Regions from separate parts of the Geodermatophilus sp. SYSU D01105 genome, predicted to be linked through region 1. Evidence: riboswitches for the same ligand, from Rfam matches in the RefSeq annotation. Region 1 holds a riboswitch; the other holds the start of a gene.
The links. A riboswitch is a leader RNA that binds a small molecule or an ion and turns the genes downstream of it on or off. The one in region 1 is predicted to bind cyclic di-AMP.
Positions count from the first base shown of each region.

Region 2: it holds a riboswitch for cyclic di-AMP, as region 1 does, so the genes downstream of both, ACI79I_RS21625 (aggregation-promoting factor C-terminal-like domain-containing protein) here and ACI79I_RS12250 (transglycosylase family protein) in region 1, are expected to answer to the same signal.

Region 1 covers NZ_JBJGYR010000011.1:51,092-66,190, reverse strand. Annotated here, with positions in the region: gene ACI79I_RS12280 (ATP-dependent DNA ligase) at 1-955, opposite strand, end outside; gene ACI79I_RS12275 (ATP-binding protein) at 1,054-3,618, shown strand; gene ACI79I_RS12270 (peroxiredoxin) at 3,608-3,970, opposite strand; gene ACI79I_RS12265 (hypothetical protein) at 4,247-4,486, shown strand; gene ACI79I_RS12260 (dihydrofolate reductase family protein) at 4,555-5,277, opposite strand; gene treZ (malto-oligosyltrehalose trehalohydrolase) at 5,279-7,030, opposite strand; gene ACI79I_RS12250 (transglycosylase family protein) at 7,273-7,845, opposite strand; cyclic di-AMP (ydaO/yuaA leader) riboswitch at 7,869-7,978, opposite strand; gene treY (malto-oligosyltrehalose synthase) at 8,235-10,562, opposite strand; gene glgX (glycogen debranching protein GlgX) at 10,559-12,670, opposite strand; gene uvrB (excinuclease ABC subunit UvrB) at 13,116-15,099, shown strand, end outside.
Region 2 covers NZ_JBJGYR010000029.1:11,842-26,940, reverse strand. Annotated here, with positions in the region: gene ACI79I_RS21655 (FAD binding domain-containing protein) at 1-750, shown strand, start outside; gene ACI79I_RS21650 ((2Fe-2S)-binding protein) at 851-1,369, shown strand; gene cutA (aerobic carbon-monoxide dehydrogenase large subunit) at 1,467-3,884, shown strand; gene ACI79I_RS21640 (SRPBCC family protein) at 3,881-4,543, shown strand; gene ACI79I_RS21635 (hypothetical protein) at 4,555-5,109, opposite strand; gene ACI79I_RS21630 (alkene reductase) at 5,199-6,284, opposite strand; cyclic di-AMP (ydaO/yuaA leader) riboswitch at 6,477-6,636, shown strand; gene ACI79I_RS21625 (aggregation-promoting factor C-terminal-like domain-containing protein) at 6,880-7,320, shown strand; gene ACI79I_RS21620 (ArsR/SmtB family transcription factor) at 7,474-7,851, shown strand; gene ACI79I_RS21615 (cation diffusion facilitator family transporter) at 7,848-8,609, shown strand; gene ACI79I_RS21610 (methyltransferase family protein) at 8,902-9,228, shown strand; gene ACI79I_RS21605 (LuxR C-terminal-related transcriptional regulator) at 9,292-9,948, opposite strand; gene ACI79I_RS21600 (LuxR C-terminal-related transcriptional regulator) at 10,290-11,009, opposite strand; gene ACI79I_RS21595 (TcmI family type II polyketide cyclase) at 11,384-11,731, shown strand; gene ACI79I_RS21590 (acetyl-CoA carboxylase carboxyltransferase subunit alpha) at 11,761-13,503, shown strand; gene accB (acetyl-CoA carboxylase biotin carboxyl carrier protein) at 13,500-14,033, shown strand; gene ACI79I_RS21580 (acetyl-CoA carboxylase biotin carboxylase subunit) at 14,065-15,099, shown strand, end outside.

The DNA.
Region 1 (15,099 bases):
GCCGGCCCTCCAGCTGGTCGTACTTGATCTCGACGACGAGCTCCGGCCGCAGCGGCACCCAGGAGAGGTCCTTGCCGGCGTTCCAGCGGCTGACCGCGCCCGGCATGCGGTCCCCGTTGCCGTTCCCGGTGTCCGCGTTGGCCCAGTCCGCCCAGGGGTGCCCCTCCAGGGCCTCGGTGCGGTAGGGCGCCAGCTCCTCGACCAGCTCGGCCCGCCGGGCCATCGGGAAGGAGGCAGCGACCCCGATCGACTGCAGGGTGCCGGCGTCGTCGTAGAGGCCCAGCAGCAGCGACCCCACGATCGGCCCGCTCTTGTGCCACCGGAAACCGGCGACCACGCAGTCGGCGGTGCGCACGTGCTTGACCTTGGTCATCAGCCGCTGGTCGGGTCCGTAGAGCACGTCGGCGGGCTTGGCGACGACGCCGTCCAGCCCGGCACCCTCGAACTCCTCGAACCACCGCTGCGCGGTCGCCTGGTCCTGGGTGATGGCGGTGACGTGCACCGAGTCCGTGCCCGCGCCGATCACCTCCCGCAGCCGCGCCTGCCGCTCCGCGAACGGGGTCTCCATCAGCGACTCGTCACCGACGGCGAGCAGGTCGAAGGCGACGAAGGACGCCGGGGTCTGCTCGGCCAGCAACCGGACGCGCGACTCGGCCGGGTGGATCCGCTGCAGCAGCGCCTCGAAGTGCAGCCGGTCACCCTGCGGCACGATGATCTCGCCGTCGACGACGCAGCGCTCGGGCAGCGCGGCCTTGACCGCCTCGACGACCTCGGGGAAGTAGCGGGTCAGCGGGCGCTCGTTGCGGCTGCCCAGCTCCACCTCGTCGCCGTCCCGGAAGACGATGCAGCGGAAGCCGTCCCACTTCGGCTCGTAGTACATGCCTTCTGCGGTGGGCACCTTGGTCACGGCCTTGGCCAGCATCGGCTTGACCGGGGGCAGCACGGGCAGGTCCATGCTGGTCAGTCAAGCAGTCACCGGGGATTCGGGGCATGCATCGGCAGAGTGACGGTCGACCGTGTCCTCGCCGACGCGTGCGGCGCTAGCGTGCGGGCGTGGACCTGCTGGAGCGGGACGGTCCCATCCGGTCGCTCACCGCGGCCTGCGACCGGGCCGCCCGCGGCCGCGGCGGCGTGGTGCTGGTGACCGGCGAGCCGGGCATCGGCAAGACCGCGCTGGCCACCGCCTTCGCCGACCGTCTCCTCGGCGGTCGGGTGCTGCTCGGCCGGTGTGACGACCTGGCCACGCCCCGTCCGCTGGGGCCCCTGAGGGACCTGGCCGGCGCCGTCGGCGGGCCGCTGTCGCGGTCGCTGGCCGAGGGGGCGCCGCCGTCCGAGGTGCACGACCGGCTCCTGGGCGAGCTGGCCGCCCCACCGCACCCGACGGTGCTGGTGCTCGAGGACGTGCACTGGGCCGACGACGCCACCGTCGACGTCATCACCACCGTGGGACGCCGGATCGCCGGGCTCCCCGCGGTCCTCGTGCTCACCTACCGGGACGGCGACCTGCCCGCCGGCCACGCCCTGCACCGTGCGGTCGCCGGCCTGCCCACGCCGGCCGTGACCCGGCTGCCGCTGGCGCCGCTGTCGCCCGAGGCGGTGGCCGTCCTCGTCGGGGAGGGCGCCGAGCGGGTGCACGCGGTCACCGGCGGCAACCCGTTCTACGTCACCGAGCTCCTCGACGCGCCGCGCGGAGAGCTGCCGCCGTCGGTGGCCGCGGCCGTCGCCGGCCGGGTCGCGTCGCTGGACCCTGCCGCCCGCCACCTCGTCGAGCTGGTGTCGGTCGTGCCCTCACGCATGGACGCGGGGCTGCTCGACACCGTCCTGCCCGGCTGGCCGGCCGCGGCCGAGCAGCCCGAGCAGCGCGGCCTGCTCCAGGTCGGTCCCGGGCACGTGGCCTTCCGCCACGAGCTGACGCGGCAGGCGGTGCTCGGCGCGCTGTCGGGAGCCGCCCGGCGCCGGCGGCACGCCGAGGTGCTGGCGGGCCTGCTCCGGCGCGGCGCCGACCCGGCCGACCTGGTGCACCACGCCGAGGCCGCCGGGGACGGGGAGGTCCTGGCCGCGTGGGCTCTCCCGGCCGCCCGGCACGCCGCAGCGCAGGAGTCCAGTCGGGAGGCCTACGCGCACTACCGGCGGGCGGGGCGGTTCGCCGGCCGGCTGCCCGATCCGGAGCGGGCCCGGGTCTGGGAGGAGGCCTCCTCCGCGGCGTACCGGGTCGGCCGGATCCCGGAGGCGCTGACCGCGGTCGACGACGCAGCAGCCGCCTTCGGAGCGGCCGGTGACCGCGCCGGGGTGGGCCGCTGCGCCCGGCTGCGGTCCCGGCTGCACTGGTACGCCGGCGAGGGCGACGCCGCGCGGCGGGAAGCACGCAGGGCCGTCGAGGTCCTGGAGCCGCTCGGCGAGTCACCGGAGCTGGCCGCCGCGTGCAGCAGCCTGTCCCAGCTCGCGATGCTGGCCGACGACCACGCGGAGTGCCGGAGCTGGGGACGGCGGGCCGCCGAGATGGCGCAGCGGGTGGGAGACCCGGCGACGTACGCGCACGCCAGGGTCAACATCGGGGTCACCGAGGCCTACGAGGACCCGGACGCGACGGCCACCCTCGAGGAGGCGCACCGTGCGGCCGACGCCTGCGGAGAGCGGCACGAGGCCGTGCGGGCCCTGGTCAACGCCGCCTGGGCGCAGCTGTTGTGGGTGCGGCCCGACGAGGCCCGCCGGCTGGCCGAGCGCGCGCGGGAGTACGCGACCGCCCACGAGGTCGACCAGCTCGGCGCCTACCTCGACGTCACCATCGCCTGGCTGCGGGCACGCGCGGGGGAGTGGGAGGCGGCTGCCCGGGTGGCCGGCGCGGCGGTCGGAGCGGAGGCCACGGTCACCCGGCTGCTGGCCGCCACGGTGCTCGCCGAGGTCGCCGTCCGTCGCGGGGACGCCGACGCCGCCGCGCGCCTGGCCGACGTCGCGGCCCGGGCCGACCGCACGGGGGAGCTGCAGCGGATCGAACCCGTGCTCGAGCTGGAGGTCGAGCACGCCCTGCTGACCGGCGGCCCGCTGCCCGTGGGGCGCATCGCCCGGGCGGTGACCCTCGCCTGGGAGACCGGCTGCACGCGGTGGGGTGGGGGCCGGCTGGCCGCGTGGGCGGCGGTGGCCGGGTACCCCGTCGACGTCGACGGCCCGGCGGCGGCACCGCACGCGGCGGTGCTGGCCGGGGACTGGGCCGCGGCCGCGGACGCGTTCGGCGCCATCGGCTGGCCCTACGACCGCGCCCTGGCGTCGTCCTTCCTCGACGACCCGACGGCGCTCGCCGAGGCGCTGGAGACCGCCCGCGCGCTGGGCGCAGCTCCGCTGGCGGCGCACGTGGGACGGCGGATGCGGGCCCTCGGCCACCCGGTGCCGCACGGCCGCCGCACCTCGACCCGCACCAACCCCGCCGGGCTGACCGCGCGGCAGGTCGAGGTGCTGCGACTGCTCGCCGAGGGGCTGACCAACACCGAGATCGCCGACCGACTGGTGGTGTCACCGCGCACGGCCGAGCACCACGTCGAGGCGGTCCTCGCCAAGCTCGCCGTCCCCACCCGGCGCGACGCCGCCCGGCAGGCGGCCGCGCTGGGGTTGCTCAGTAGCTGAAGGTCGTGGCCCCCTCGTCGCCGATCCACTCCCACAGCGGCACCGTCCCGGCGAGCTCGGCGCCCTTGATCAACCCGGCAGCGTCGAGCTGCTTGGCGTTGAAGCAGATGGGGCAGACGAACATCCGGCCGCCCGCCGCGGTGTAGCGCTCGAACAGGCTGGTCAGCGAGGGGCAACCCTCGCACGCGGTCCCGGTCGCCACCCCGTCGAGGGCCAGCCGCACCGCCTCCTTGGCGAGGAACATGGCGGTCGGCCGGCCGGACTCCGCCGCACCGACGGCCATGAGCATCGCGACGGTGACCTTCTCGGGGTCCTCGAGGCCGGTCGTCAGGCTCACCACTGCCTTGCCCATGTCGTCCTCCTGAGTCGAGGGCGGACCGCGCGGGTCCGATACGGGCGACGCTAGGGCGGAGGCCGGCCTCGTTCATGGGTCGCAGGTCCCCATCTGTGCGGTCCGGCTCCCCACGGGAGCGGTGCGCCGACAGAGCGGTGCGCAGGGCGTCGGAGGTACCGGACCGGAGACATGCAGGGGCTGCTCGGCTACGGGGACGCGGTGCGGCTGGTGGGCTGAGCCGAGGACGCGGTCTCGGGCGGCGCACCCGCGGAGGGACCGTTAGCGTGCGCGGGCATGGAGGTCTCGGAGTACCGGCCCGACATGACCTACCGCGCCCGCTCGGTGACCCTGGCCGGCGACGGGGACGCGCCGCTGCAGGAGGTGGTGGTGCGCTTCGCCGACGGGCTGCTGCTCGTCGAGGCGGAGGGGGCGGTGCGCGCGGTGCCGCTGCACCGGGTCGTCGAGGTGACCGGCCTCGAGCCCGCCGAGAAGGTCGACGCCGACCAGGTGACCGTCCCCGTCCGCGTCCGGTAGTCAGCCGACGGGCCACCGATCGGCTCCGGTCCTCGCTCGCTGCCCTCGCTGCGATGCTCCCGGGGCCGTCAGCCGACGGCGTACCGGGTGAACAGGACGCCGTCCTCCTCGAGCACCTGCCGGAGCTCCAGCCGGACGGCGTCGGGGAGCGGCGCCGTGAGCAGGTGCGGCTCCCCGGCGCCCACGAGGGCGGGCACCACGCTCAGGTCCAGCTCGTCCACCACCCCGGCGGCCAGCGCCGAGGCCAGCAGCGCCGGACCCCCCTCGCACAGCACCTGCTCGAGTCCGCGCGTGGCGAGCGCGTCCAGCGCCGAGGGCAGGTCCACGTCGTCTTCCCCGCAGACCAGGACGGTCACCCCCGCGTCGGCGAGCGCGGCACGGCGCCCGGGGTCGGCGGCCGCGCAGGTGACCAGCAGCGTCGAGGGCACGGCCAGCCGGTCGCCGGGGGTCAGGGACGCCCGCCGCGACACGACGGCGACCGGCGCCGACGCCGGCCGGCCCAGCGCGGTCCGCAGCGCCCCCACGGTCGGGTCGGCCGCCACGGGCCGGTAACCCTCGGTCGCCGCCGTCCCGTGCCCGACGAGCACCACGTCGGCCAGCGCCCGCAGCAGCCGGAAGACCCGCTTGTCGCCGGGCGACCCCAGGCCCCCGCTGCGGCCGCCGACGGTGATCGCGCCGTCCAGCGAGGCCACGAAGTCCACCCGCAGCGACCGCCCCGGCGGCAGCCGGTAGGCCTCGACCAGGGCGTCGTCGTCGAGGTCGGCCGCCGGCCCGGGCAGCAGGCGGCGCACGTCAGGAGGTGGTGACCACGGCCGCGCTCTCGGCCGGCATCGTCACCGTCGTCCGGTCGATCCGCGGTTCCTCGCCGGTGGCGAACAGGACCCCGGAGGCCGGCCGGTCCAGGTCGACCTCCCGCGGCTCGCCGGCCAGGTTGGCCACCACGCGCAGCGCGCCCCGGTGGACGACCAGCCAGCGGTCCTCGTCGTCCCAGCTGACCGCGACCCGGGACAGGTCGGGGTCGACCAGGTCCGGCTGCGCGCGGCGCAGCGCCAGGAGCGCGCGGTGCACCGCCAGCAGACGGGCGTGCGGCTCCTCCTCGACCTCGTTCCAGTCCAGCTTCGAGCGGGTGAAGGTCTCGGGGTCCTGCGGGTCGGGCACGACGGCGGCGTCCCACCCGTGCTCGGCGAACTCGCCGATCCGCCCCTCGGCGGTGGCCTTGCCCAGCTCCGGCTCCGGGTGGCTGGTGAAGAACTGCCACGGGGTGCTCGCGCCCCACTCCTCGCCCATGAACAGCATGGGGGTGAACGGGCTGGTCAGCACGATCGTCGCCCCGACGGCGAGCAGGCCGGGGGAGAGGGAGGCCGAGATGCGGTCGCCGACGGCGCGGTTGCCGATCTGGTCGTGGTCCTGCAGGTAGCCGAGGAACTTCCAGCCCGGCAGCTCGTCGACGTCGACCGGCCGGCCGTGGTGCCGGCGGCGGAAGCTGGACCACGCGCCGTCGTGGAAGTAGGCGCCGGTCAGCGTCTTGGCCAGCCCGGACAGGCCCGCAGCAGCGAAGTCGGCGTAGTAGCCCTGGCCCTCGCCGGTGAGGGTCGAGTGCAGCGCGTGGTGGAAGTCGTCGCTCCACTGCGCGGTCAGCCCCATGCCGCCGGCCACCCGCGGGGTGACCAGGCGCGGGTCGTTGAGGTCACTCTCGGCGATGAGGGTCAGCGGGCGCCCCTCGGCCACCGACAGCCGGTCGACCTCCTGCGCCATCTCCTCCAGCACGTGGGTGGCCCGCTCGTCGACCAGCGCGTGGACGGCGTCGAGCCGGAGGGCGTCGACGTGCATGTCCCGCAGCCACATGAGCGCGTTGTCGATGATGTACCGGCGCACCTCGTCGGAGTCCGGCCCGGACAGGTTGATCGAGTTGCCCCAGGTGTTGGCACCCTCGGCGAAGATCGGCATGAACTGCGGCAGGTAGTTCCCGGACGGGCCGAGGTGATTGTAGACGACGTCCTGGACGACGGCCAGCCCGCGCTGGTGGCAGGCGTCGACGAACCGCTGGTAGGCGGCCGGGCCGCCGTAGTCCTCCTGCACCGCGTACCAGAGGACGCCGTCGTAGCCCCAGTTGTGGGTGCCGTTGAAGCCGTTGACCGGCAGCAGCTCGACGAAGTCGACACCGAGCTCGACCAGGTGGTCCAGCCGTTCGATCGCCGCGTCGAGCGTGCCCTCCGGGGTGAACGTGCCGACGTGCAGCTCGTAGACCACACCGCCGGCCAGCGGGCGCCCCGTCCACGCCGCGTCGCCCCACGCGTACGCCGACGGGTCGAACCGGCGGGAGGGCCCGTGCACCCCCTCGGGCTGCCGGCGCGAGCGCGGGTCGGGGTGGACCTTCTCGTCGTCGTCGAGGAGGAAGCCGTAGTCGGCCTCCGGCCCGGCCTCGACCTCGGCGCGCCACCAGCCGCCGTCGTCCCGGTGCATCTCGTGCACGGAGCCGTCGACCTGGAGCCGGACCCGCTTCGGCAGCGGTGCCCAGACGGAGAACTCGACGGGTGCGGACATGCGCAGTGCCTCCACGCGGGACGAGACGGGGACTGGCCGGAGGGCCGGGATCGGGACGGATCATGCCCGCACACCCGGCGGCCAACCGTGGGTTCCGGGCACGGTCCGCGGAGGAGGGAGCGCAGGGCCGACCGGGCTGGGTCGCCCGTCCACGGCGGGAGCGGGACACCTCCGGACCAGCTGCCGGCCCCGCGCGCGGCGGGGCCCGGCCGGGAGCGCACCGGCCGGGCCCCGCGGTCCGGTCAGACCCGGAGCGTCTGACCCACGCGGATCACGTTCGGGTCGCTGACCTGGTCCCGGTTCAGCTCCCACAGCCCGCGCCAGCCGCCCTCGGTGCCGTGGCGGGCGGCGATGGAGCCGAGGGTGTCCCCGGCCTGGACGACGTGGCTGCCGGTCGCCGCCCGGTCCGCCCGCGAGGCCTGCTCCGGTTCGGCGGCCGGCGCCGGCGACTGGACCGCGGCGGTCAGGTGCCTGCCGCAGGTCGGCCACGCGCCGATGCCCTGGCCGTCGAGCGTGCGCTCGGCGACCACGATCTGCTGCTCCTTGCTGGCCAGGTGGGCGTTGGACGCGAACTCGCGGCCGCCGTAGGCGGCCCAGGTGCTGGCGCTGAACTGCAGGCCGCCGTAGTAGCCGTTGCCGGTGTTGATCTGCCAGTTCCCGCCCGACTCGCACTGGGCGACGCCGTCCCAGTTGTGCTCCGCGGCCTGAGCCGTGCCGGGGAGCGCGAGGGCGGAGAGCGCCGCCGCGCCGGTGAGGACGACGGCGCCGCGGCGCAGGCCGCGTGCGGGCGTGCGGGATCGGTCGTGCTGGGGCATGGGGGTCCTCCGATCGGCCGCCGGCGGGGTTAGCTGTCGGGTTCGGACGATCGGTGCCCGGCCGCGGATCGCGGCTTCACCCCCAGACGCGCTGCGCACACCTCGCGCGGGGCGTCGTAGGTGGGTCCCCCACCCCCGTCCACGGTCGTGCAGAGGTCCGCTCGCCGCCGGACGGGGTTGGGCGGGACGGCGCCGGGCCCGGCGGGGAGCCGGACGCCGCGAACGCTAGGTGGGCGTGCCGCACCCGGCCTGTCGGCAGGGGGGCGGGGCACGGCCCTCCTGCGACAGGCCGGGCGGGAGCGGCGCACCGCCCCCGCCCCGCTGCGCTTCGTGACGGACGTGGCCCCTGCGGGGTCCCGCCGCGAGCCCGGTGGCGTGGTGGTCCTGCGTCAGTCCCGCACGAGCAGGGCGACCGGCAACCGCTCCAGCGCTGCCCCGACGGGGAGCCCGGCGGCGTCCGAGACGTACCGCCCACCGGTGAGCAGGTCCCGCCACGCCCCGTTGGGCAGTTGCAGCGCGGTGTCGCCCCAGCCACCGGCGCCGGCCAGCCCGACCGGGAGGCGGGTCGCGACGGTCACCGCGCCGCCGCGGTCGAAGGCGACGACGTGGTCGGCCGCCGTGCCCGTGGCCGTCACCGGCTCGTACCCGGTGAACCACTCCGGGTGCTCGCGGCGGGCGCGCAGGGTCCGGGAGACCACGAGCAGCTTCGCCGCGCCCTCGGCGTCCACGGGCGGCACCCAACCCCCGTCGAGCCGGGCCAGCAGCCGCCGGCGCAGCGCGTAGTCCACCGGACGGCGGTTGTCCGGGTCGACCAGGGAGAAGTCCCACAGCTCGGTGCCCTGGTAGACGTCCGGGACACCGGGCATGGTCAGCTGCAGCAGCTTCTGCGACAGCGAGTTCGACCAGCCCGCCGGCGCGATCCGGGCGACGACGTCCTCGATCGCGCCGTGCGTCGCCTCGTCGTCGTAGGCCGCGTCGACCAGCGCGTGCAGCCGGGCCTCGAACTCCTCGTCCTGGTCGGTCCACGTCGTCGACGTGCCCGCCTCGCGAGCCGCCTTCTCCGCGTAGGCGTGCGCCCGCTCCCGGGACAGCGGCCAGGCGCCGACGAGGTTCTGCCACACCAAGGAGGCCAGCGGCCGGTCGGGCAGCGGGTGCCGGGCGAGCAGCTGGCGCACCAGCTGCGCCCAGTCGTCCGGCTGCTCGGCCAGCACCGCGAGCCGCGCCCGCACGTCCTCGCTGCGCTTGGTGTCGTGCGTCGACAGCGTCGTCATCGACTCCGGCTTGCGCGCCAGCCGGCGCTGCTGCGCCTCGTGGAACTCCGCCACCGTGCTGCCGAAGCGGGCCGGGTCGCCGCCGACCTCGTTGAGCGCGACGAACCGGGCCCACCGGTAGTAGGCGCTGTCCTCGACGCCCTTGGCCATGACCGGTCCGCTGGTCTGCTCGAAGCGGGTCGCCGCCTCGGTGCCGGCCTGGGACAGCACCGAGTGCAGCGCGTCGACGGCGCCGGCCAGGTCGGGACGGCGCTCCCGCACCGCGGCCACGGTCGCGTCGAGGTGCTCCCGGCCGTCGGGCAGGTAGGTGCGGTAGACCGGGAAGCTCGCCAGGAGCTCGGCCAGGGCCTCGGTCTGCTGCTCGCGGGAGATGCCGGGCAGCTCGCCGATGACCCGGACCAGGCGGGCCACCTCCGAGCCGAGCATCCCGTCGGTCACCTCGCGCTTGCAGGCGCGCACCAGCTCGGCGTAGTCGACCGGCCCGCCGGACAGCTCGGTGTCCAGCGCGGTGATCGCCGCCTCCCCGGCCGGGTCGACCAGCACGTCGTCGACCTCGGCCAGCGCGTCGTAGCCGGTGGTCCCCGCCGTCGCCCAGCTCTCCGGCAGGTCCTCCCCGGGCTCGAGGATCTTCTCCACCACGGTCCAGCGGCCGCCGGAGGCCTCGGCCAGCCGGTCGAGGTAGCCCTTGGGGTCGGCCAGCCCGTCGGGGTGGTCGATCCGCAGGCCGTCCACGGCGCCGGCCTCGACCAGCTCCAGGACCAGCCGGTGGGTCGCCGCGAAGACCTCCGGGTCCTCCGCCCGCAGCCCGGCCAGGGTGTTGATCGCGAAGAACCGCCGGTAGTTCAGGTCGGAGTCGGCCCGCCGCCAGTCGACCAGCTCGTAGTGCTGCCGGGCGTGCACCTCCTGCGGGGTGCCCTCCCCGGTCCCCGGCGCGATCGGGAACCGGTTGTCGTAGTACCGCAGCTCCCCGTCGACGACCTCGAGCTTCTCCACGTCCTCCGCCGAGCCGAGGACGGGGATGCGGACCTTGCCGCCGCCGAAGTCCCAGTCGATGTCGAAGGCCGCCGCGTGGGCGCTGTCCCGGCCGTGCTGGAGCACGTCCCACCACCACGGGGCCTCCGACGGGTCGGCGACGCCCATGTGGTTCGGCACCAGGTCCAGCACCAGGCCCAGGCCGCGCTCGTGCAGCGCGGCGACCAGCCGGTCGAACCCCTCGCGCCCGCCGCGCGACTCGTCGATGTGGGCGTGGTCGACGGTGTCGTAGCCGTGGGTGCTGCCCGCGGCCGAGCGCAGCAGGGGTGAGGAGTAGGCGTGGCTCACCCCGAGGTCGGCCAGGTAGCCGGCGAGCTCCGCGGCCCGGTCCAGGGGGGAGTCGGCGGTGACCTGCAGGCGGTAGGTCGCCGTCGGCACCTCGCGCCGGCGCTGCTCGCTGAGCGGCTCGCTCACAGCGCCGGACCCGTGAGGACGACGATCGAGCGCCCCTGCACCGTCACCGTCTCACCCGGCTTGCGCTCCACCGGCTCGACCTCGCCCATCTCCGCGGTGTCGAGCACCGTCGTCCAGCCCTGGGCGTAGTCCTCGCTGGGCAGGGTGAAGTCGATCGGCTCGTGGGAGGCGTTGAACGCCAGGTAGAAGTGGTCGTCCTTGACGTACTCCCCGCGCTCGTCCATCTCCCGGATGCCGAGGCCGTTGAGGTAGACCGCCAGCGACTTGGCGTAGCCGACGTCCCAGTCCTCGTCGGCCATCTGCTCGCCGTCGGGGGTCAGCCAGTCGATGTCGGCCACCGGCTCGCCCTGACCGCGGCGCACCGGGCGGCCGTGGAAGAACCGCCGCCGGCGGAACGTCGGGTGGTCGCAGCGCAGCTTGGTCACCGCCTTGGTGAACTCCAGCAGGCCCTCGTCGACGTCCTCCCAGTCGATCCAGGTCAGCTCGGAGTCCTGGCAGTAGCCGTTGTTGTTGCCGCCCTGGCTGCGGCCCAGCTCGTCCCCGTGCAGCAGCATCGGCACGCCCTGGCTCAGCATCAGCGTGGCGATGAAGTTGCGCCGTTGCTGCGCACGCAGCTGCAGGATCGCGGGGTCGTCGGTGGGGCCCTCGACACCGCAGTTCCAGCTGCGGTTGTGGCTCTCGCCGTCGTTGTTGTCCTCGCCGTTGGCCTCGTTGTGCTTCTCGTTGTAGGAGACGAGGTCGTTGAGCGTGAAGCCGTCGTGCGCGGTGACGAAGTTGATGCTCGCCACCGGGCGCCGCCCGGAGTGCTGGTACAGGTCCGCCGAGCCGGTGATCCGGCTGGCGAACTCGCCGACGGTGGCGTCCTCGCCGCGCCAGAAGTCCCGCACGGTGTCGCGGTACTTCCCGTTCCACTCGGTCCACAGCGCCGGGAAGTTGCCGACCTGGTAGCCGCCCTCGCCGACGTCCCACGGCTCGGCGATCAGCTTCACCTGGCTGACCACCGGGTCCTGGTGGACCAGGTCGAAGAAGGTCGCCAGCCGGTCGACGGCGTGCAGCTCCCGGGCGAGGGCCGAGGCGAGGTCGAACCGGAAGCCGTCGACGTGCATCTCGGTGACCCAGTAGCGCAGCGAGTCCATGATCAGCTGCAGCGACTGCGGCGTGCGGACGTTGAGGGTGTTCCCTGTGCCCGTGTAGTCCATGTAGTACTGCTCGTCGCCCTCGACGAGCTTGTAGTACGTGCGGTTGTCGATGCCGCGGAACGACAGCGTCGGGCCCAGGTGGTTGCCCTCGGCGGTGTGGTTGTAGACGACGTCGAGGATGACCTCGATGCCGGCCTCGTGCAGGGCGCGGACCATGCCCTTGAACTCCTGCACGTGCTGCCCGGCCGTCGTCGCGCTGGCGTACTCGTTGTGCGGCGCGAAGAAGCCGATCGTGTTGTAGCCCCAGTAGTTGCGCAGGCCCTTCTGCTGGAGGGTGTCGTCCTGCACGAACTGGTGCACCGGGAGCAGCTCGATCGCGGTGATGCCGAGGGACTGCAGGTGCTCGATCGTCGCCGGGTGGGCGATGCCGGCGTAGGTCCCGCGCAGCTCCTCGGGGATCCGCGGGTTGGTCATGGTCAGGCCCTTGACGTGGGCCTCGTAGATGACCGTCTTGTTGTAGGGCGTCTTCGGCGGGCGGTCCACGCCCCAGTCGAAGTACGGGTTGACGACGATGCTCTTGGGCATGTGCGCCGCGGAGTCCTCGTCGTTGCGCTCCTTGGTCTCGAAGTCGTAGCCGAAGACCGACTGGTCCCAGTCGATCTGGCCGTCGATCGCCTTGGCGTACGGGTCGAGCAGCAGCTTGTTCGGGTTGCAGCGCAGCCCCTGGGCGGGGTCGTAGGGCCCGTGCACGCGGAAGCCGTACTTCTGGCCGGGGTGCACCCCGGGGAGGAAGGCGTGCCAGACGTAGCCGTCCATCTCGGGGAGCCGGATGCGCTCCTCGTTGCCGTCGTCGTCGAACAGGCACAGCTCGACCTTCTCGGCGACCTCGCTGAAGATCGCGAAGTTGGTGCCGGTGCCGTCGTACGTGGCACCGAGGGGGTAGGCGCTACCGGGCCACACCTGGGTCATGAACGAGGTCCTCCTGCTTGGCGCCCCCTGCGGGTCGGGGGCCGGTGGCCTCCCGGCCGCGGGGCGTCGGCGGGGAGGTCGGTGCGTGCTGCTCCGCCGTCCCCGTTGCCCGCCCCCGCAGCCGCCCAACCCTCCGGTGACCGGCGTCGTGGAGATCTCGGTCACCGCGGCCGGCCGGGACGACGACGGCCCCCGCGGGGTCTCCCACGGGGGCCGTCGTGCGCAGGTCCGGCCGGGGCAGCGACGCCGGGGTCCGACCTCGCCCGGGCGGTGCCTCGGGTGGCGCTGGTCCTCGACGCTGACCGCTCCTGCGAACGGGGACGCTAGGGGGGCCCGTACCCCAGGGCAAGCACCGCCGGCCAGCCGGTCGGTCCCGCCCGTCCCAGGAGTGCGCGGCGGTCGCAGGGACGCCGTCCTGTCACACCCCCGTCGTACCGTCGTCGGCGTGCGCGCAGCCACCGACCTCCGTCCCACCCAGGGGCGCTTCCGTGTCGTCAGCGACTTCGAGCCCTCGGGCGACCAGCCGGCCGCCATCAAGGCGCTCGCCGATCGGGTCAAGGCCGGGGAGCAGGACAGCGTCCTCCTCGGGGCCACCGGTACCGGCAAGTCGGCGACGACGGCCTGGCTGATCGAGCAGGTGCAGCGCCCCACGCTGGTCATGGCGCCGAACAAGACCCTCGCCGCGCAGCTGGCCAACGAGTTCCGGGAGCTCCTGCCGGACAACGCCGTCGAGTACTTCGTCTCGTACTACGACTACTACCAGCCCGAGGCCTACGTCCCGCAGACCGACACCTACATCGAGAAGGACTCCTCGATCAACGAGGAGGTCGAGCGGCTGCGGCACTCGGCGACGAACAGCCTGCTCACCCGCCGGGACGTCGTCGTGGTCGCCACGGTCTCCTGCATCTACGGCCTGGGCACGCCCGAGGAGTACGTCGAGCGGGCGCTGAAGATCTCGGTGGGGGAGGAGCGCGACCGCGACGAGCTGCTGCGCACCCTGGTCACCGAGCAGTACACCCGCAACGACCTGTCCTTCACCCGCGGCACGTTCCGGGTGCGCGGGGACACCATCGAGGTGTTCCCGGTGTACGAGGAGCTCGCCGTCCGCATCGAGATGTTCGGCGACGAGGTGGAGCGGCTGTACTACCTGCACCCGCTGACCGGGGAGGTCGTCCGCGAGGTCGACGAGCTGTTCGTCTTCCCGGCCACCCACTACGTCGCCGGCCCCGACCGCATGGAGCGGGCGATCGCCTCCATCGAGGCCGAGCTCGAGCAGCGGCTGGCCGAGCTCGAGCGGCAGGGGAAGCTGCTGGAGGCCCAGCGGCTGCGCATGCGCACCACCTACGACATCGAGATGATGCGCCAGGTCGGGTTCTGCTCCGGCATCGAGAACTACTCGCGGCACATCGACGGCCGTGCCGCCGGCAGTGCCGGCGCGTGTCTGCTCGACTACTTCCCCGACGACTTCCTGCTGGTCATCGACGAGTCCCACGTGACCGTGCCGCAGATCGGCGGCATGTACGAGGGCGACATGAGCCGCAAGCGCACGCTGGTCGAGCACGGGTTCCGGCTGCCCTCGGCGATGGACAACCGCCCGCTGAAGTGGGAGGAGTTCACCGACCGGATCGGCCAGACGGTGTACCTGTCGGCCACCCCGGGCCCCTACGAGCTCGGCCGGGTCCAGGGGGACGTCGTCGAGCAGGTCATCCGCCCGACCGGCCTGGTCGACCCGGAGGTCGTGGTCAAGCCGACCAAGGGCCAGATCGACGACCTGGTGCACGAGATCCGGCTGCGGACCGAGCGCGACGAGCGAGTCCTGGTCACCACCCTGACCAAGAAGATGGCCGAGGACCTCACCGACTACCTGCTCGAGCTCGGCATCAAGGTCCGCTACCTGCACTCCGAGGTGGACACCCTCCGCCGGGTGGAGCTGCTGCGCGAGCTGCGGCAGGGCGAGTACGACGTCCTGGTCGGCATCAACCTGCTGCGCGAGGGCCTGGACCTGCCCGAGGTCTCCCTGGTGGCCATCCTGGACGCCGACAAGGAGGGTTTCCTCCGGTCGGGCACCTCGCTCATCCAGACCATCGGCCGCGCCGCCCGCAACGTCTCCGGGCAGGTGCACATGTACGCCGACACGATCACCCCGTCGATGGCGCAGGCGATCGAGGAGACCAACCGGCGGCGCGAGAAGCAGATCGCCTACAACCGCGAGCGCGGGATCGACCCGCAGCCGCTGCGGAAGAAGATCGTCGACATCCTCGACGGCATCTACCGCGAGGCGGAGGACGCCGAGGCCACCGAGCTCATCGGCGGGTCGGGCCGGCAGCAGTCCCGCGGCAAGGCGCCGGTGCCGGGCCTGTCGTCGAAGAAGGCGGGCAAGGCCGGGTCCATCGACGTCCAGGGCCTGCCGCGCAACGAGCTGGCCGACC
Region 2 (15,099 bases), on a different contig from region 1:
CTCGCGGCGCCGGCCACGCTGGTGGACATCAACCGGATCCCCGGCCTCGACACCGTGGAGGCGACCGCGGACGGCGTGCGGGTGGGCGCGCTGGTCCGGCACGCGTCGCTGCTCTCCGACGCCGGGGCCGCACGGGTGCAGCCGCTGCTCACCCGGGCGACGGCGAACGTCGCCCACCCCGCGATCCGCAACCGCGGGACCACGGTCGGCTCCATCGCGCACGCCGACCCCTCCGGCGAGATGACCTCGGTCCTCGCGCTGACCGACGGCTCGGTCACCGTCGCCACGCCGTCGGGCACCCGGGACGTGGCCTGGCGCGACCTGTTCGTCGGCCCATTGGAGACCTCGCTGGCCGGCCCGGCGATCGTCACCTCCGCGTCCTTCGGCGCCCTGCCCGACCGCTCGGGCACCGCCTTCGCCGAGGTCGCCCGCCGCAAGGGCGACTACGCGGTGTGCGGCGCCGGCGTCGTCGTCACGCTCGACGAGTCCCGCCGCGTGGCCGCCGCGCGCGCCGCCTACATCTCCGTCGGTCTGGTGCCCGAGGTGCACGACCTGACCGACGCCGTCGCCGGGCAGCCGGTCGAGAAGGCCGACTGGGCCGCCGCCGGCGCCCTGGCCCGGACCCTGGTCGACCCGGACGGCGACCTGCACGCCAGCGCCGACTACCGCCGCCTGCTGGTCGGCGTCCTGACCGAGCGCACCCTGGCTCAGGCCGCTGCTGAAGCCGCCGCGAAGGTGCCGGGCGAGTGAGCACCGCCGGAGGCTGGGGGCACCCCCCGCGCGCGGGGGACAGCGACGGAGGAGCGGAGCGGGTCCGGAACCGAGCCATGAGCACCGAGAGGACCGCCGCATGAGCGTCTCCGTCGACTCCGAGCGGACCATCACCGTCACCGTGAACGGTGTTCCACGTGAAGCCACCGTGCCGGTGCGCCGGCTGCTGTCGGACGCGCTGCGCCACGACCTCGGCCTCACGGGCACCCACGTCGGCTGCGAGCACGGCGTCTGCGGCGCCTGCACCGTGATCGTGGACGGCGCCCCGGTGCGCTCCTGCCTGGTGCTCGCCGTCCAGGTGGACGGGGCGTCGGTGCAGACCGTCGAGGGCCTGGCCCGTGACGACGGCCGAGGCGGCCAGGTGCTGCACCCGGTCCAGGAGGCCTTCCGCGAGTGTCACGCCCTGCAGTGCGGCTTCTGCACGCCGGGCTTCCTCATGACGATCAAGGCGGGGCTGGAGAACCGCGACGCGTCGGCCGAGCTCACCGAGGAGGAGGTCGACGACCTGGTCGGCGGCAACCTCTGCCGGTGCACCGGGTACGCGAACATCAAGAAGGCCGTGCACCACGCGGCCGCGGCGATGCGGGACGCGCAGTGACCGGCTCCTCCGGCGGTGTCGGAAGCGACACCGCCGTCCGGGCCCCCGACACGCGGGCATCGCTTCCGATACCGACGGCGGCCGGGGAGGCGCGGCAGTGACCACCAAGCTGTTCGGGGAGCCGGTCCGCCGGCGCGAGGACGCCCGCCTCATCACCGGCAAGGGCCGCTACCTCGACGACATCGGCTCCACCGCGCTGGCCGCGGCCTTCGTGCGCAGCCCGCACGCGCACGCCCGCATCGTCGACATCGACGTCGAGGGCGCCCTGGACGTCGAGGGCCTGGTCGCGATCTACACCTACGAGGACCTCACCGGCCCGCTCGCCGAGCCGCTGCCGGTGCTCATCCCGCACCCGCAGCTGCACGCGCCGCGCACCGGCTACCCGCTGGCCAACGGCGAGGTCAACCACGTCGGCGAGCCGATCGTCATGGTGGTGGCCACCGACCGGTACCTCGCCGAGGACGCCGCCGAGCGGATCGTCGTCACCTACGAGGAGCTGCCGCCCGTCGTCGGGGTGGACGCCGCCCGCGAGGCCGCGCACGCCGTCCACGAGGAGGTCCCGGACAACGTCGCCGCGCGGCACCACCAGGAGACCGGCGACGTCGAGCCGGCCCTGGCGAGCAGCCCGCGCACGCTGTCGTTCACCCAGTACATCGAGCGCAGCGCCTGCATGCCGATGGAGGGCAAGGGCGTGCACGCGCGGTGGGACGCCGCGGACCACAGCCTGCGGGTCTACACCAGCACCCAGGCCTCGACGTCGGTGCGCGCCGCGATCGCGGCCAAGCTGGAGCTGTCGCTGGACGAGGTCGAGGTGATCGCACCCGACGTCGGCGGCGGCTTCGGCGTGAAGATCGTGCACCCGTGGCCGGAGGAGCTGCTGGTGCCGATGGCGGCGATCGCGCTGCAGGCCGAGGTGAAGTGGACCGAGGACCGCCGTGAGCACTTCATCTCCAGCGCCCACGAGCGCCAGCAGCGGCAGGAGATCACCGTCGGCTACGACGACGACGGCCGGATCACCGCGCTCGACGTCCACATCTGGCACGACAACGGCGCGTACACGCCCTACGGGATCATCGTGCCGATCGTGACCGCCACCCAGCTGGTCGGGCCCTACGTCATCCCGGTGTACCGGGTGGTCGTGGAGAGCGTCTTCACCAACACCGTCATCGTGACGCCCTACCGCGGCGCCGGGCGGCCGCAGGGCTGTTACGCGATGGAGCGGACGATGGACCGCATCGCCGACGACCTCGGGCTGGACCGGGCCGTCGTCCGGGAGCGCAACCTCATCCAGCGCGACCAGTTCCCCTACGACCACCGGCTGACGTTCCAGGACGGCCGGCCGGTCATCTACGACTCGGGCGACTACGCGGGGCTGCTCGACAAGCTGCGCGACCTCGTCGGCTGGGAGCAGGCCGAGCAGCTCCGGGCGGACGCCGAGGCGCGGGGCAAGCTGCTCGGCGTCGGCATGGCGATGTACGTCGAGGGCACCGGCCCCGGCCCGTACGAGGGCGGGCACGTGCAGGTGCTCGGCAGCGGCAAGGTGCTCGTCTCGACCGGGCTGACCTCGCAGGGCCAGGGGCACGAGACGGCGTTCGCGCAGATCGTCGCCTCCGAGCTCGGGGTGCCGATCGAGGACATCGAGGTCACCACCGGCGACACCCGCCGGTTCGGGTACGCCGTCGGCACGTTCGCCTCCCGCGCGGCGGTGATGAGCGGCAACGCGATCGCGCTGGCCGCCCGCGGGGTGCGTGAGAAGGCGCTGCGGATCGCCGCCGACGTCCTCGAGGTCGACGCCGGCGACCTGGAGATCGACGACGGCGTCGTCCAGGTCAAGGGCACCCCGGGGGCGTCGATCCCGCTGCGGACGGTCGCCGTCCTGTCCAACCCGCTGCGCTACGCCTTCGACGAGGCGGCGAGGCAGGCCACCCAGTTCGCCGGGCCGGCCGACGACAGCAAGCCGCCGGTGGCCGAGGGCGACGCGCCGGGCCTGGAGCACCGCGACTACTACTCGCCGATCCGGTCGACGTTCGCGTCCGGGGCGCACGCGGCGGTGGTCGAGATCGACCCGGCGACGTGGGAGATCGACGTGGTGAAGTACGCGGTCGTGCACGACTGCGGCAACGTCGTGAACCCGATGATCGTCGAGGGCCAGGTGCACGGCGGCGTCGCCCAGGGCATCGGCGGCGCGCTGTACGAGCGGATGGCCTACGACGCCGACGGGCAGCTGCAGAACGCGTCGTTCATGGACTTCCTCATGCCGTACGCGTCGGAGGTCCCCGACGTGGTGATCGACCACCAGGAGACCCCGTCGCCGCTGAACCCGCTGGGCATCAAGGGCGCCGGCGAGGCCGGGGTCATCCCCGGGACGGCGGCGATCGCCTCGGCCGTCGAGGACGCGACGGGACGGCGGATCGCGGCGATGCCGCTCTCCCCCACCCAGCTGTACGACCTGATGCGGTCCCCCGATTCGGAGCGGACGGCGGCGTCCGCCCGCAGGACAGGAGTGAGTGCGTGAACCTCGACGGCTCTGCGGTGCTGCACGCCGACCCGGAGAAGGTGTGGTCGGTGATCACCGACCCGGCGGTCCTGGCCCGCACGATCCCCGGGTGCGAGTCGCTCCGGAAGGTCGGGGACGACGAGTACGAGATGAGGGTCTCGGTCGGGGTCGGGGCGATCAAGGGCACCTACGCCGGCGAGGTGCGGCTGACCGACCAGAACCGGCCGAAGTCCTACGTGATGCACGCGTCCGGTGCCGGTGCGCCGGGCAACGCGCGGGCGCAGGTGACGATCAACCTGGAGCCGTCGGACGGTGGCGCGACGACGCTGACCTACTCGGCCGACGCGGTCATCGGCGGCCCGGTCGCGGGCGTGGGCCAGCGGATGATCACCGGCGTCGCCAAGCGGATGGCCGGGCAGTTCTTCACGGCGATCGACGACGAGCTGACCGGGGTGGCCGCTCCTGCGGTCGAGGCTCCGGCCGCTGAGGCCGTTCCCGCCGCTGCCGGCGAGGCCGCCCCGGCTGCCGCTGCCCCCACGGTCTTCGCCGGCCGGGCCGCCGCCGCGCCGGCCGCGCCCTCCGACGTCCGGACGCTGGTGACCGGCGCGCTCGGCGGTGCCGGGCTGACCCTGCTCGGCGTCGTCGTCGGCTGGCTCCTGGGCCGCCGCAGGGGCTGACCCGCACCGGGTCAGGCGGCGCGGGCCTCCGCGCGCAGCGCGACCGCGGCCAGCAGCTCCCAGCGGATCGCGGAGCTGCCCGGCCGGACCACCCGCCAGTAACGGGCGAAGCGCCGCTGCGTGGCCGGGTCGGTCGCCACCACGCGGGTCTCCGAGCTGAGCTCCGTGCCCCCGCAGGACGGCGTCAGCCGGAAGTCCAGGGCCGCCTTGACCCAGCCGGGCTCCGACCAGGCCCGCAGGCCGTCGGCGTCGAGCGGCGGAGGTCGCTCCCCGCCGCCCAGCCGCCACGCCTGCAGCACGCCGCCGAACACCACGGAGACCGGCGGGACCGAGGACAGCAGCGGCACCGGGAGCGCCTCGAGGAACGGCCGGTCGCGGAGGTGTCCGACCCCGCGGCCGGCGAGGACGACCGGGAGGAACCGCGCGGCGCCGAGCGCGACCGTCACCGGCAGCCGGGACAGCCGCACGCGGTGCAGCTCCTCCCAGACCACGGCCGGCGGGGCGTCGACCCACCGCGCCTGGCGGGTGACGTGGTCGGCTCCCGCCAGCACGTCGTCGAGGTCCACGGAACTCCCGTACCCGGCAGGCGAGCGCCGTGTGCACCCAGCGCGATCCCGGACGGCACCGGGGCGCACTGGGTGCACGAACCGGGGCGTCAGCTCGCCCGGCGGTCGGTCAGCGTCGGGTAGTCGGTGTAGCCCTCGGGGCCGGCCGCGTAGAACAGGTGCGCCCGGGGCTCGTTCTCCGGGTGCTCGCCGGCCCACCGCTCGACCAGGTCGGGGTTGGCGAGAACGGCGCGGCCCACGGCGACGGCGTCGGCGTGCGCGGCCTCGATCAGTGCCACGGCCTCGTCGCGGGTGGTGACCGTGCCGAAGCCGCTGTTGGCGATCAGCGGGCCGCCGAAGCGCCGGCGCAACTCCTGCACCAGGTCCCCGGCGGGCTCGCGGTGCAACACCGACAGGCACGCCAGGCCCAGCGGGGCCAACTGGTCGACGAGCGTGCCGTAGGTGGCGAGGACGTCGTCCCGGTCGGTCTCGAGGGCGTCCTGGATGTCGTGCTCGGGCGAGATCCGCAGGCCGACCTTGCCGGCGCCGATCGCCGCGGCCACCGCCGTCACCACCTGGCCGACGAAGCGCGCCCGGTTCGCCGGCGACCCGCCGTACTCGTCGGTGCGCTGGTTGGACGCCGGGGAGAGGAACTCGTGCAGCAGGTAGCCGTTGGCGCCGTGGATCTCCACGCCGTCCAGCCCGGCCTCGACGGCGCGGCGGGCGGCGGAGACGAAGTCCGACACGACGTCGCGGGCCTCGGCCACGGTCAGTGCGTGCGGCACCGGGTAGGGCTGCTTGCCCTTCTCGGTGTGCCCCTCGCCGTTGATGGCGATGGCGCTGGGGGCGACGACGCGGCGGCCGCCGTTGACGTCGGGGTGGGTGACCCGGCCGCCGTGCATCACCTGCATGACGATCGTGCCGCCGCGGGCGTGCACCGCCTCGGCGACGCGGCGCCAGCCCTCGACCTGCTCGTCGGTGACGATGCCGGGCTGGCCGACGAACGCCTGCGACTCGTGGTTGGGGTAGGTGCCCTCGGTGATGATCAGGCCGACGCCGGCGCGCTGGCGGTAGTGCTCGACGACGAGGTCACCGGGGACGCCGGAGGCACCGGAGCGCATGCGGGTCAGCGGGGCCATCACGACGCGGTTGGCGAGCTCGATGTCGCCCAGGGTCACGGGGGAGAACAGGTCCACGGGGAGTTCGACGCTCGACCGTGGGGCCGCCATTCCGGGACGCGACCGTCACGACGCTCACAGTGACGCGCGTCCCGTCGGCACCACTACGGCGTCACACCGATTCGTCGGCCGTCGAGTGGCGCGGTGCACATCGCGTTCTTACGGTGACTGCGTCCGGCCGATCGTCGCCTCCCGAGCCCCGGGAGCCCGCGCCGGACGCCGCCGAGTCGCACTCACCAGGTGGGTGCGAGCCGGGGACCCACCCGCACCACCCGGGGTGAGTCCCGCTCCCGGGAACCATCCGGGAGCGGGTAGGGCACTCCCAGCCCGAACCCGTCAGCTGACCCGGTAGGCGGCCCGGGGAGACAAGGAGAACCACCGCGCCCGGGGCTCTCGCCCCCGCGCGCCCACAGGGTCCGGGACCGTCGCGCTCCCGCCTGTCCACGTCCCAGGTACCAGCCGCCCGGCACGCACTGTCGGCCGACGGCGCCCAGCCGGGCACCCGTGTCCGGCCGGTGCCGCGCGCCCAGCTGACGACACGCCGACCGGCGCGGCCGGTCCCGCACGTCCCGGCGCCGACGGTGCCGGGCACCCGCACAGCACGAGGACCACCATGCACAACGAGCACACCCACTCACCCCGCGCCCTGCACCGGCTCGCCGTCGTCGGCGCCCTGGGCCTCTCGCTGGCTCTCGCCCCCGTCGGCGGGTCGCTGGCCCAGGCGGAGGTCCAGGGCAGCCCGGCCGCGGTCGGGGCGAGCGAGAAGCAGGCCTACAAGGACCACGCCCTGGGCCAGGTCGGTGGCAACCGGACCCAGTTCGGCTGCCTGGACCGGCTGTGGGAGCGGGAGAGCGGCTGGAACCCGCATGCCCAGAACCCGACGAGCAGCGCGTACGGCATCCCCCAGTTCCTCGACTCGACCTGGGCCAGCACCGGCATCCGCAAGACGTCGGACCCGTACCGCCAGATCAAGGCCGGCCTGATCTACATCGGGGAGCGGTACGGCAGCCCCTGCGGGGCATGGGACCACTCACGGTCCACCGGCTGGTACTGAGGACGAGCTCCCTTCGACGTCACCCGTGTCACCGGCTGACCGGCTGACCTGATCCGCGACGGGGGGCCACCCCGACCCGGGTGGCCTCCCGTCGCCTCGAGGAGCGGGCACACCGCGTCCCACACGGCCGCCCATCCCCGCTGTCATCGCCGAATGCCGATGACATCGAGTGCGAGCGCTCCAGAGCCGTCGGTCGACGAGACCACCGCGCTCTCCGCCGCCGCGTGCGTGTTCCGCAGCCTCGGCGACCCGGCCCGGCTGGCGATCCTGCGTCACCTGGCGCTCGGCGAGCACAGGGTCGTCGACCTCACCGCGCACCTCGGGCTGGCGCAGTCGACCGTGTCGGCGCACCTGGCCTGTCTGCGTGACTGCGGGCTGGTGACCTCCCGGCCGAAGGGCCGGGCGTCGATGTGGTCGCTGGCCCACACCGCGCCCCTGCTCGACGTGCTGTCGGCGGCCGAACAGCTGCTCGCCGCCACCGGCGACGCCGTGGCGCTGTGCCCCGTCTACGGCGAGGCGGCCGGCCGGTGACCGCCACCTCCGCGCACCCGGCGCTGACCCCGATGGAGCGGAGCCGGCTGGGCCGCCGGGCACAGCTGCTGGCCGGGGCATCGGTCACCTACAACGTCATCGAGGCGGTCATCGCGGTGGTCGCGGGCCTCGCCGCCGGATCGGTCGCGCTCGTCGGCTTCGGTCTGGACTCGGTCGTCGAGGTCTCCAGCGGGCTCGTCATCCTGTGGCAGTTCCGCCATCGACTGCCCGAGTCACGCGAGCGGCAGGCGCTGCGGCTGATGGCGTTCTCGTTCTTCGCCCTGGCCGCGTACGTGACCGTCGAGTCGGTGCGCGCACTGTCCTCCGGCGGGGATCCCGAGGCCTCACCGGTCGGCATCGGCCTGGCGATCGCCTCGCTGGTCGTCATGCCGTTCCTGTCCTGGGCGCAGCGCCGCACCGGCCGCGCGCTCGGCTCCCACGCGGTCGTCGCCGACTCCACGCAGACGCTGCTGTGCACCTACCTCTCGGCCGTCCTGCTCGCCGGGCTCGTCCTCAACGCGACACTCGGCTGGGGGTGGGCCGACCCGATCGCCGGGCTGGTCATCGCCGCCGTGGCGGCCCGCGAAGGGGTCGAGGCGTGGAGGGGCGAGGGCTGCTGCGCGCCCGACCGTCCGGGCGAGGCCCCCGACGGCGCCGGCGACGGGTGCGGCTGTGCTGACGGCTGCACGGACGCCTGCTGCGCGCCCGCCACCTCACCGCAGACCCTCCAGATCACGCGCCGCCAGCAGGACCGATGAGCGCGGTCGCCCTGGCCCTGTACGTCGTCGCCCTGGTCGTGCTGTTCGGCGTCCGGTCGTGGGTGCAGCACCGCCGCACCGGCAGCACCGGCTTCCGGGGCATCTCCGGCACCCCGGCCGAGGCCGCCTGGTGGGGCGGAGTGCTGTTCGTCGCCGCGGTGGTGCTCGGCCTGGCCGGGCCGCTGCTGGCCGTGACCGGCACCGTGCCCGCCGATCCCCACCCCGTCCTGGCCGCGGTCGGGCTGCTCCTCGCGCTCGCGGGTCCGCCGCCACCCTGGCCGGCCAGGCGGGCATGGGCGCGTCCTGGCGGATCGGCGTCGATCCCGGCGAGCGGACCGACCTGGTCACGACCGGGGTGTTCGCCTGCGTCCGCAACCCGGTCTCCACCGCCATGGCGCTCGCCCAGGTCGGCATGGTCCTGGTGGTGCCCACCTGGATCAGCGTCGCGGCGCTGGTCGCGCTGATCGCCGCCGTGGAGGTGCAGGTCCGCGTCGTCGAGGAGCCCCACCTGAGCCTCCTGCACGGGAACGCCTACGCCGCCTGTGCCGCACGCACCGGCCGGTTCGTCCCCGGCGTCGGCCGTCGTGCCCGTCCCCCGGCCGACGCCCGCATCGGCTGACGGCGGCGCCTCCCCGCCCCTGGTGCCCCCCGGAGGACGGTCTCGGCCCGAGGGGGTCCGCCCTCAGGCCGCCGGCGAGCGGTCCCGGTTGACGAGGATCGCCAGCTGCGTGCGGGTCCGGACGTCGAGGCGGCGCATCGAGGCCGTGAGGTGGCTCTTCACGGTCGACAGGCTCACGAACAGCCGGCAGGCGATCTCCTCGTTGCTCAGCCCCTGCGCCACCAGCTCGGCGACGTCGCGCTGCCGCTCGGTGAGCCGGTCGAGGGGATGCTCCTCGGAGCCGAGCAGGGCCTCGGGGTCACTCAGGTACCGCACCAGGTGCCGGGTGGCGGTGGGGTCGAGTGCCGCCTCGTGCCGGGCGAGTGCCCGGACGCCGTCGACGAGCCGTTGCGCGGCCGCGCGACGGGGCAGGTAGCCGCGGACCCCGGCCTGCAGGATCTCCACCAGCCGACCGTCGACGTCCGCGTCCGGCTCGGCGAGCACGAGCACCGCCGTGTCCCGCTGGCAGAGGGTGCGCAGCACGGGCAGGGTGGCGCCGGCCACCAGGCCCTGCCGGACGACGACGACCTGCGTCGCCACACCCTCGGCGACCGCGAGCGCCTCGGGCAGGTGACTGGTCTCCGCGACGACGGCCATGTCCGGCTGCGCCTCGAGGACGACCCGCAGGCCCAGGCGGAAGACCTCCTGGTCCTCGCACAGCAGGACCCGCACCAGGGCCATCGGCGTCCGGACGGCACACGGCCGGGCCGGCGCCGCCGGCCGGGGTCCCGGCGGCTCCTCCGCCTCCGCCGCCGGCGTGCCGCCGGTCGGCTGCCCCGGGGAGCGTGGACGGGTGGTCGTCGGTCCGGGCCTGGCACCGACCTCGGCCTGCGTCATGCCTTCCCCCTGTGTCCGGCCCGAGACGGGCCCACCGGCGAGACGTGTCCGGTCTGTCTTCCGACTGGAGTGACTCCATGGATGCAGTGCTCACAGGTTCCGCTCAGACAGTGTCCACCGGATGCCCAGCGTTCTCACAGGGTCAGCGTCACGACACCCCCCGGGAGATGCGCCGGCAGAACGGGTCACCCGCCCGAGCGCCGCGCCTCCCCCCGGTCGTCGGGCCGGCCGGCCCGGTGGACGTGGATGGCCAGCTGGGTGCGGTCCCGCAGGCCCAGGCGGCGCAGCGCCACCGTGATGTGCCCCTTCACCGTGGCGCGGCTCACCCGCAGCCGGGCGGCGATCTCCGCGTTGGTCAGCCCCTCGGAGACCAGCTCCGCGACGACCCACTGCCGCGCGGTCAGCTGGCCCGAGGCCGACCGGCCGGCGCCGTCGGCCGCCTGGCGGACGCCGTCGAGACAGTGCAGGAGCTCGCCGGTGACGGAGGCGTCGAGGACGGTCTCCCCGCGGGCCACCGCCCGCACTCCCTCGACCAGACGCTCCGGGCTCACGGTGGTGTGCACGTACCCGCGCGTCCCCGCCTGGAGCGCCTCGACGAGGTCGCTGCCGGCTCCGGTCTCACCGAGCAGGACGACGGCGATCCCCATGCCGGTCAGCGCCCGCACGAGCTCCTGGACGACCGCTCCCTGCGCCCCGAGGCCGACGAGGGTCACGTCCGGCCGCACGGTGGCGGCCATCGACAACGCCTCGTCGGCGTCGGCGGCCTCGGCCACGACGGTGACGTCGGGAGCCTGGCGGAACACGGCGCGCAGGCCGTGGCGCAGCACCTCGTGGTCGTCGCAGATCAGCACCGAGAGCGGCCCGCCGCGGCTGCTCGCCGCTGGCCCGAGGACGCCACCGCCCATACGCGTCAGCTCCGCTCCGGTCCGGCGCCCGAGGGCGACGCCGCCAGGTGAGTACCGGAACGTAGGGCGTCCGCCCGGCGAGCCGCCACTGCCCCGGCACGGACAGCCCGCACCCGTCGGCGTGTTCAGACCCAGGTAGGGCGGTCGCGTCATCCCGAAGGGGGGGCTTGCCCCCTCCCTGATGGGAGATGCAGCCTCCCCCAAGAGGGCAGCACCGGACCAGGAGGACGACTCCCCCCATCCCCCGGGCGGGGAGTCGGAGGGGTCCGCCGTCCCCCTGCGGGTGTGGTCCAGAACTCGACGTCCGGCCGATGTCGGCGCAGGGCCCTTCGCCCCTAGCGTCGCCGCATCCCTCCCGTCCCCTCTCCGGGGCCGTGGCGACGCTGGAGGTCCCTGTGCACCAGACGATGATCATCGCGAAGATGGCGCCGACCGACGCGGACGACGTCGCCGCCGTCTTCGGTCGCTACGACGCGACCGCCATGCCGCACGAGATCGGCGTGCGGCGCCGGTCGCTGTACCAGTTCCACGGCCTCTACGTGCACCTCATCGACTTCGACCGGCCGGCGCCGGAGGCGATGCGGATCGCCCAGTCGCTGCCGGACTTCCGCGCGGTCAGCGAGGACCTCAAGCCCTACATCGAGGCCTACGACCCGAACTGGCGCTCACCGCAGGACGCGATGGCCCGCCGCTTCTACCACTGGACGTCGTCGCCCGAGTGAGCCCGGACCCCCGCGGCTGAGAGGCAGTCATGACACGCTCGGCACCCACTCCGGCTCCTGCCGCGCCGTTCCCCGGCCAGGCGGGGTGGATCTGCTGCCCCGACTGCGGGTGGCTGCTCTACCGGAAGCGGCTCGACCGCAACCTGCACGTCTGCCCTGAGTGCGACCACCACCTCCGGCTGGGCGCACGGGCCCGCATCGACCTGCTCGTCGACCCGGGGAGCTTCACCGCCACCGGCTTCCCGCGCGCCACGCCGGACCCCCTGGAGTTCACCGACCTGCGGGGCTACCCCGACCGGCTGGTGGAGGCCGAGCGCCGGTCCGGCGAGTCCGAGGCGGTCGTCGTCGGGGAGGCGCGGATCGGTGGCGCCGAGGTCGTGGTCGCCGTCATGGACTTCGCCTTCCTCGGCGGGAGCATGGGGGTGGAGGTCGGGCGCCGGGTGAGCCGGGCGGCCGGACTCGCCCTCGAGCGGGGCCTGCCCCTGGTGACCGTCTGTGCCAGCGGCGGGGCCCGCATGCAGGAGGGCGTGTTCTCGCTGTTCCAGATGGCCCGCGTCAGCCAGGCCCTCGGCCGGCACCGGGAGGCCGGGCTGCTCTCGGTGTGCGTCCTCACCGACCCCACCTACGGCGGCGTCTCGGCCTCCTTCGCCACCCTGGCCTCGGTCCTCGTCGGGGAGCGGGGCGCCCACGTGGGGTTCGCCGGCCCCCGCGTGGTCCAGGAGACCATCCGCGCCGAGCTGCCCAGCGACTTCCAGACGGCCGAGTTCCTCCTCAGCCACGGCCTGGTCGACCGGGTCGAGGGCCGCGCGGAGCTGCGACCGCTGCTGACCCGCCTCCTGGCCCTGCACACCCGTCCCGGAGAGCAGGCGGTCCCGGACGCAGCGGCCACCGACGCCCCGGTGCCCGACGACGCCGGGGACGCCGGGTTCGCGGGCGACGCCGACCCGTGGGACGTCGTCCAGCGGGCACGGGTGGTCGAGCGGCCCACGACCCTGGACTACCTGCACACGGCGTTCGACGACTTCGTCGAGCTGCACGGCGACCGCGCCTTCGCCGACGACCCCGCCGTGGTGGGCGGGGTCGCCTCGATCGGGGGCCGGACGGTCGTCGTCATCGGCCAGGAGAAGGGCCACACGGTCCGGGAGCGCGTGGCCCGCAACTTCGGGATGCCGCACCCGGAGGGGTACCGCAAGGCGCTGCGGCTGCTCGACCACGCCGAGACCTTCGGCCTCCCGGTCGTCACGCTCGTCGACACGCCCGGCGCCCACCCGGGGCCCGAGGCCGAGGAGCGCGGCCAGTCCCACGCGATCGCCGAGACGATCATGCGCAGCAGCCGACTGCGGGTCCCGGTCGTCGCCGTGGTCACCGGGGAGGGCGGCAGCGGCGGCGCCCTCGCGCTGTGCACCTCCGACCGGCTGCTCGTCCTGGAGAACGCCTACCTGTCGGTGATCAGCCCCGAGGGCTGCGCCGCCATCCTCTGGCGGACCGCGGTCGCCGCACCCACCGCCGCCCGCGCCATGCGGCTGGGCGCGGCGCACCTGCTGAGGTCCGGCATCGCCACCTCCGTCGTCCCGGAGCCCCCGGGCGGCGCCCACACCGACCCGGTGGCGGCGGCCCAGCTCCTCCGGCAGGCCCTGCTCCGCGAGCTCGCCGACGTGTCCCGGCTGGACCCCGCCGCCCTCCTGGACGCCCGGTCCCGGCGGCTCTCGCGCATCGGCGGGGACGACGGCCGCGCGCTGCAACCCGTCCTCCCGGCGGAGGACCGACCATGACCACCAGCGAGCGCACCCCGAGGCCGTCCGGCCCCGTGCCGGTGCCCGACGACGGGACCCGGGACCTGCGCGAGGAGGTCGTGGCCCTGGCCGCGGCACTCCCCGGGGAGCTGCGCCGGCTGACCGTGCGCAGCGGCGACCGCGTCATCGAGGTCGAGTGGGCCTCCGAGACCGCCCGGGGCACGGCTCCCGCCGTCCCCGCCGACGGCGCACCCGCGGTCGTCGCCGGGCCGCCGGCCCCGGCCGCGCCTCCCGGCGCGGCGGGGGTCCCGGAGGGGAGCACCGCCGTCCGCGCACCCCTCGTCGGCACCTTCTACGCGGCACCGTCCCCGGACGCCGACCCCTTCGTCAGGGTCGGTGACGAGGTCGAGCCTGGGCAGACCGTCGGGATCGTCGAGGCGATGAAGCTGATGAACCCGATCGTCGTCGACGAGCCGGGGGTGGTGGCCGAGGTCCTCGTCAGCGACGCCGAGTCGGTCGAGTACGACCAGGTCCTCATGGTCCTGCGGCCCGCGGGACGGACCCGGTGACCGGGCCGGCCGCGCGCTCCGGGAGCGCGTCGTGATCAGCCGCCTGCTCATCGCCAACCGGGGCGAGATCGCCGTCCGGGTCGCCCGGGCGTGCCGCGAGCTGGGCATCGAGGTCGTGGCCGTGTACTCGACCGCCGACCGGCACTCCGCCGTCGTGGACCTCGCCGACGAGGCCGTGCACATCGGGCCGCCGGCCCCCCGGCGCAGTTACCTGTACGTCCCCAACATCGTCGAGGCGGCGCTGCGCACCGGCGCGGACGCCGTCCACCCCGGCTACGGGTTCCTCTCCGAGGACCCGGACTTCGCCGAGATCTGCGCCGCCGAGGGACTGACCTTCGTCGGCCCCCCGCCCGAGGTCATGCAGCAGATGGGCAACAAGGCGACGGCGCGCCGGCTCATGGCCGACGCCGGCCTGCCGCTGCTGCCCGGCGTCGTGGAGCCGGTCCGCACCGTGGACGAGGGCCGGGAGATCGCCGCGGGGATCGGCTACCCGGTGATCATCAAGGCCGCGGCGGGTGGCGGCGGGCGCGGCATGACCGTCGTGCACGACCCGGCCGACTTCGCGGCGGCGTTCACCGCCACCCGGGCGACCGCCCGCGCGGTGTTCGGCGACCCGACGGTCTACGTCGAGCGCTACCTCCCCCGCGCCCGGCACGTCGAGGTGCAGGTCCTCTGCGACGCGCACGGCAACGGGGTGCACCTCGGCGAGCGGGACTGCTCGCTGCAGCGGCGGCACCAGAAGCTGCTGGAGGAGGGCCCGGCCGGGCACCTGAGCCCCGCGCAGCGGGCCGAGATCGGCCGGCTGGCGGTCCACGGCGCCCTGTCGGTCGGCTACACCGGCGCGGGCACGATGGAGTTCCTGGTCGACGGCTCCGGGGCCGCCTACTTCATGGAGATGAACGCCCGGATCCAGGTCGAGCACCCGGTCACCGAGCTGCTCACCGGGGTGGACCTCGTCCGCGAGCAGATCCTCGTCGCCTCCGGCCGTCGGCTGCAGCTCCGGCAGGAGGACGTCGTCCCGCGCGGCACCGCGATCGAGTGCCGGATCAACGCGGAGGACCCCACC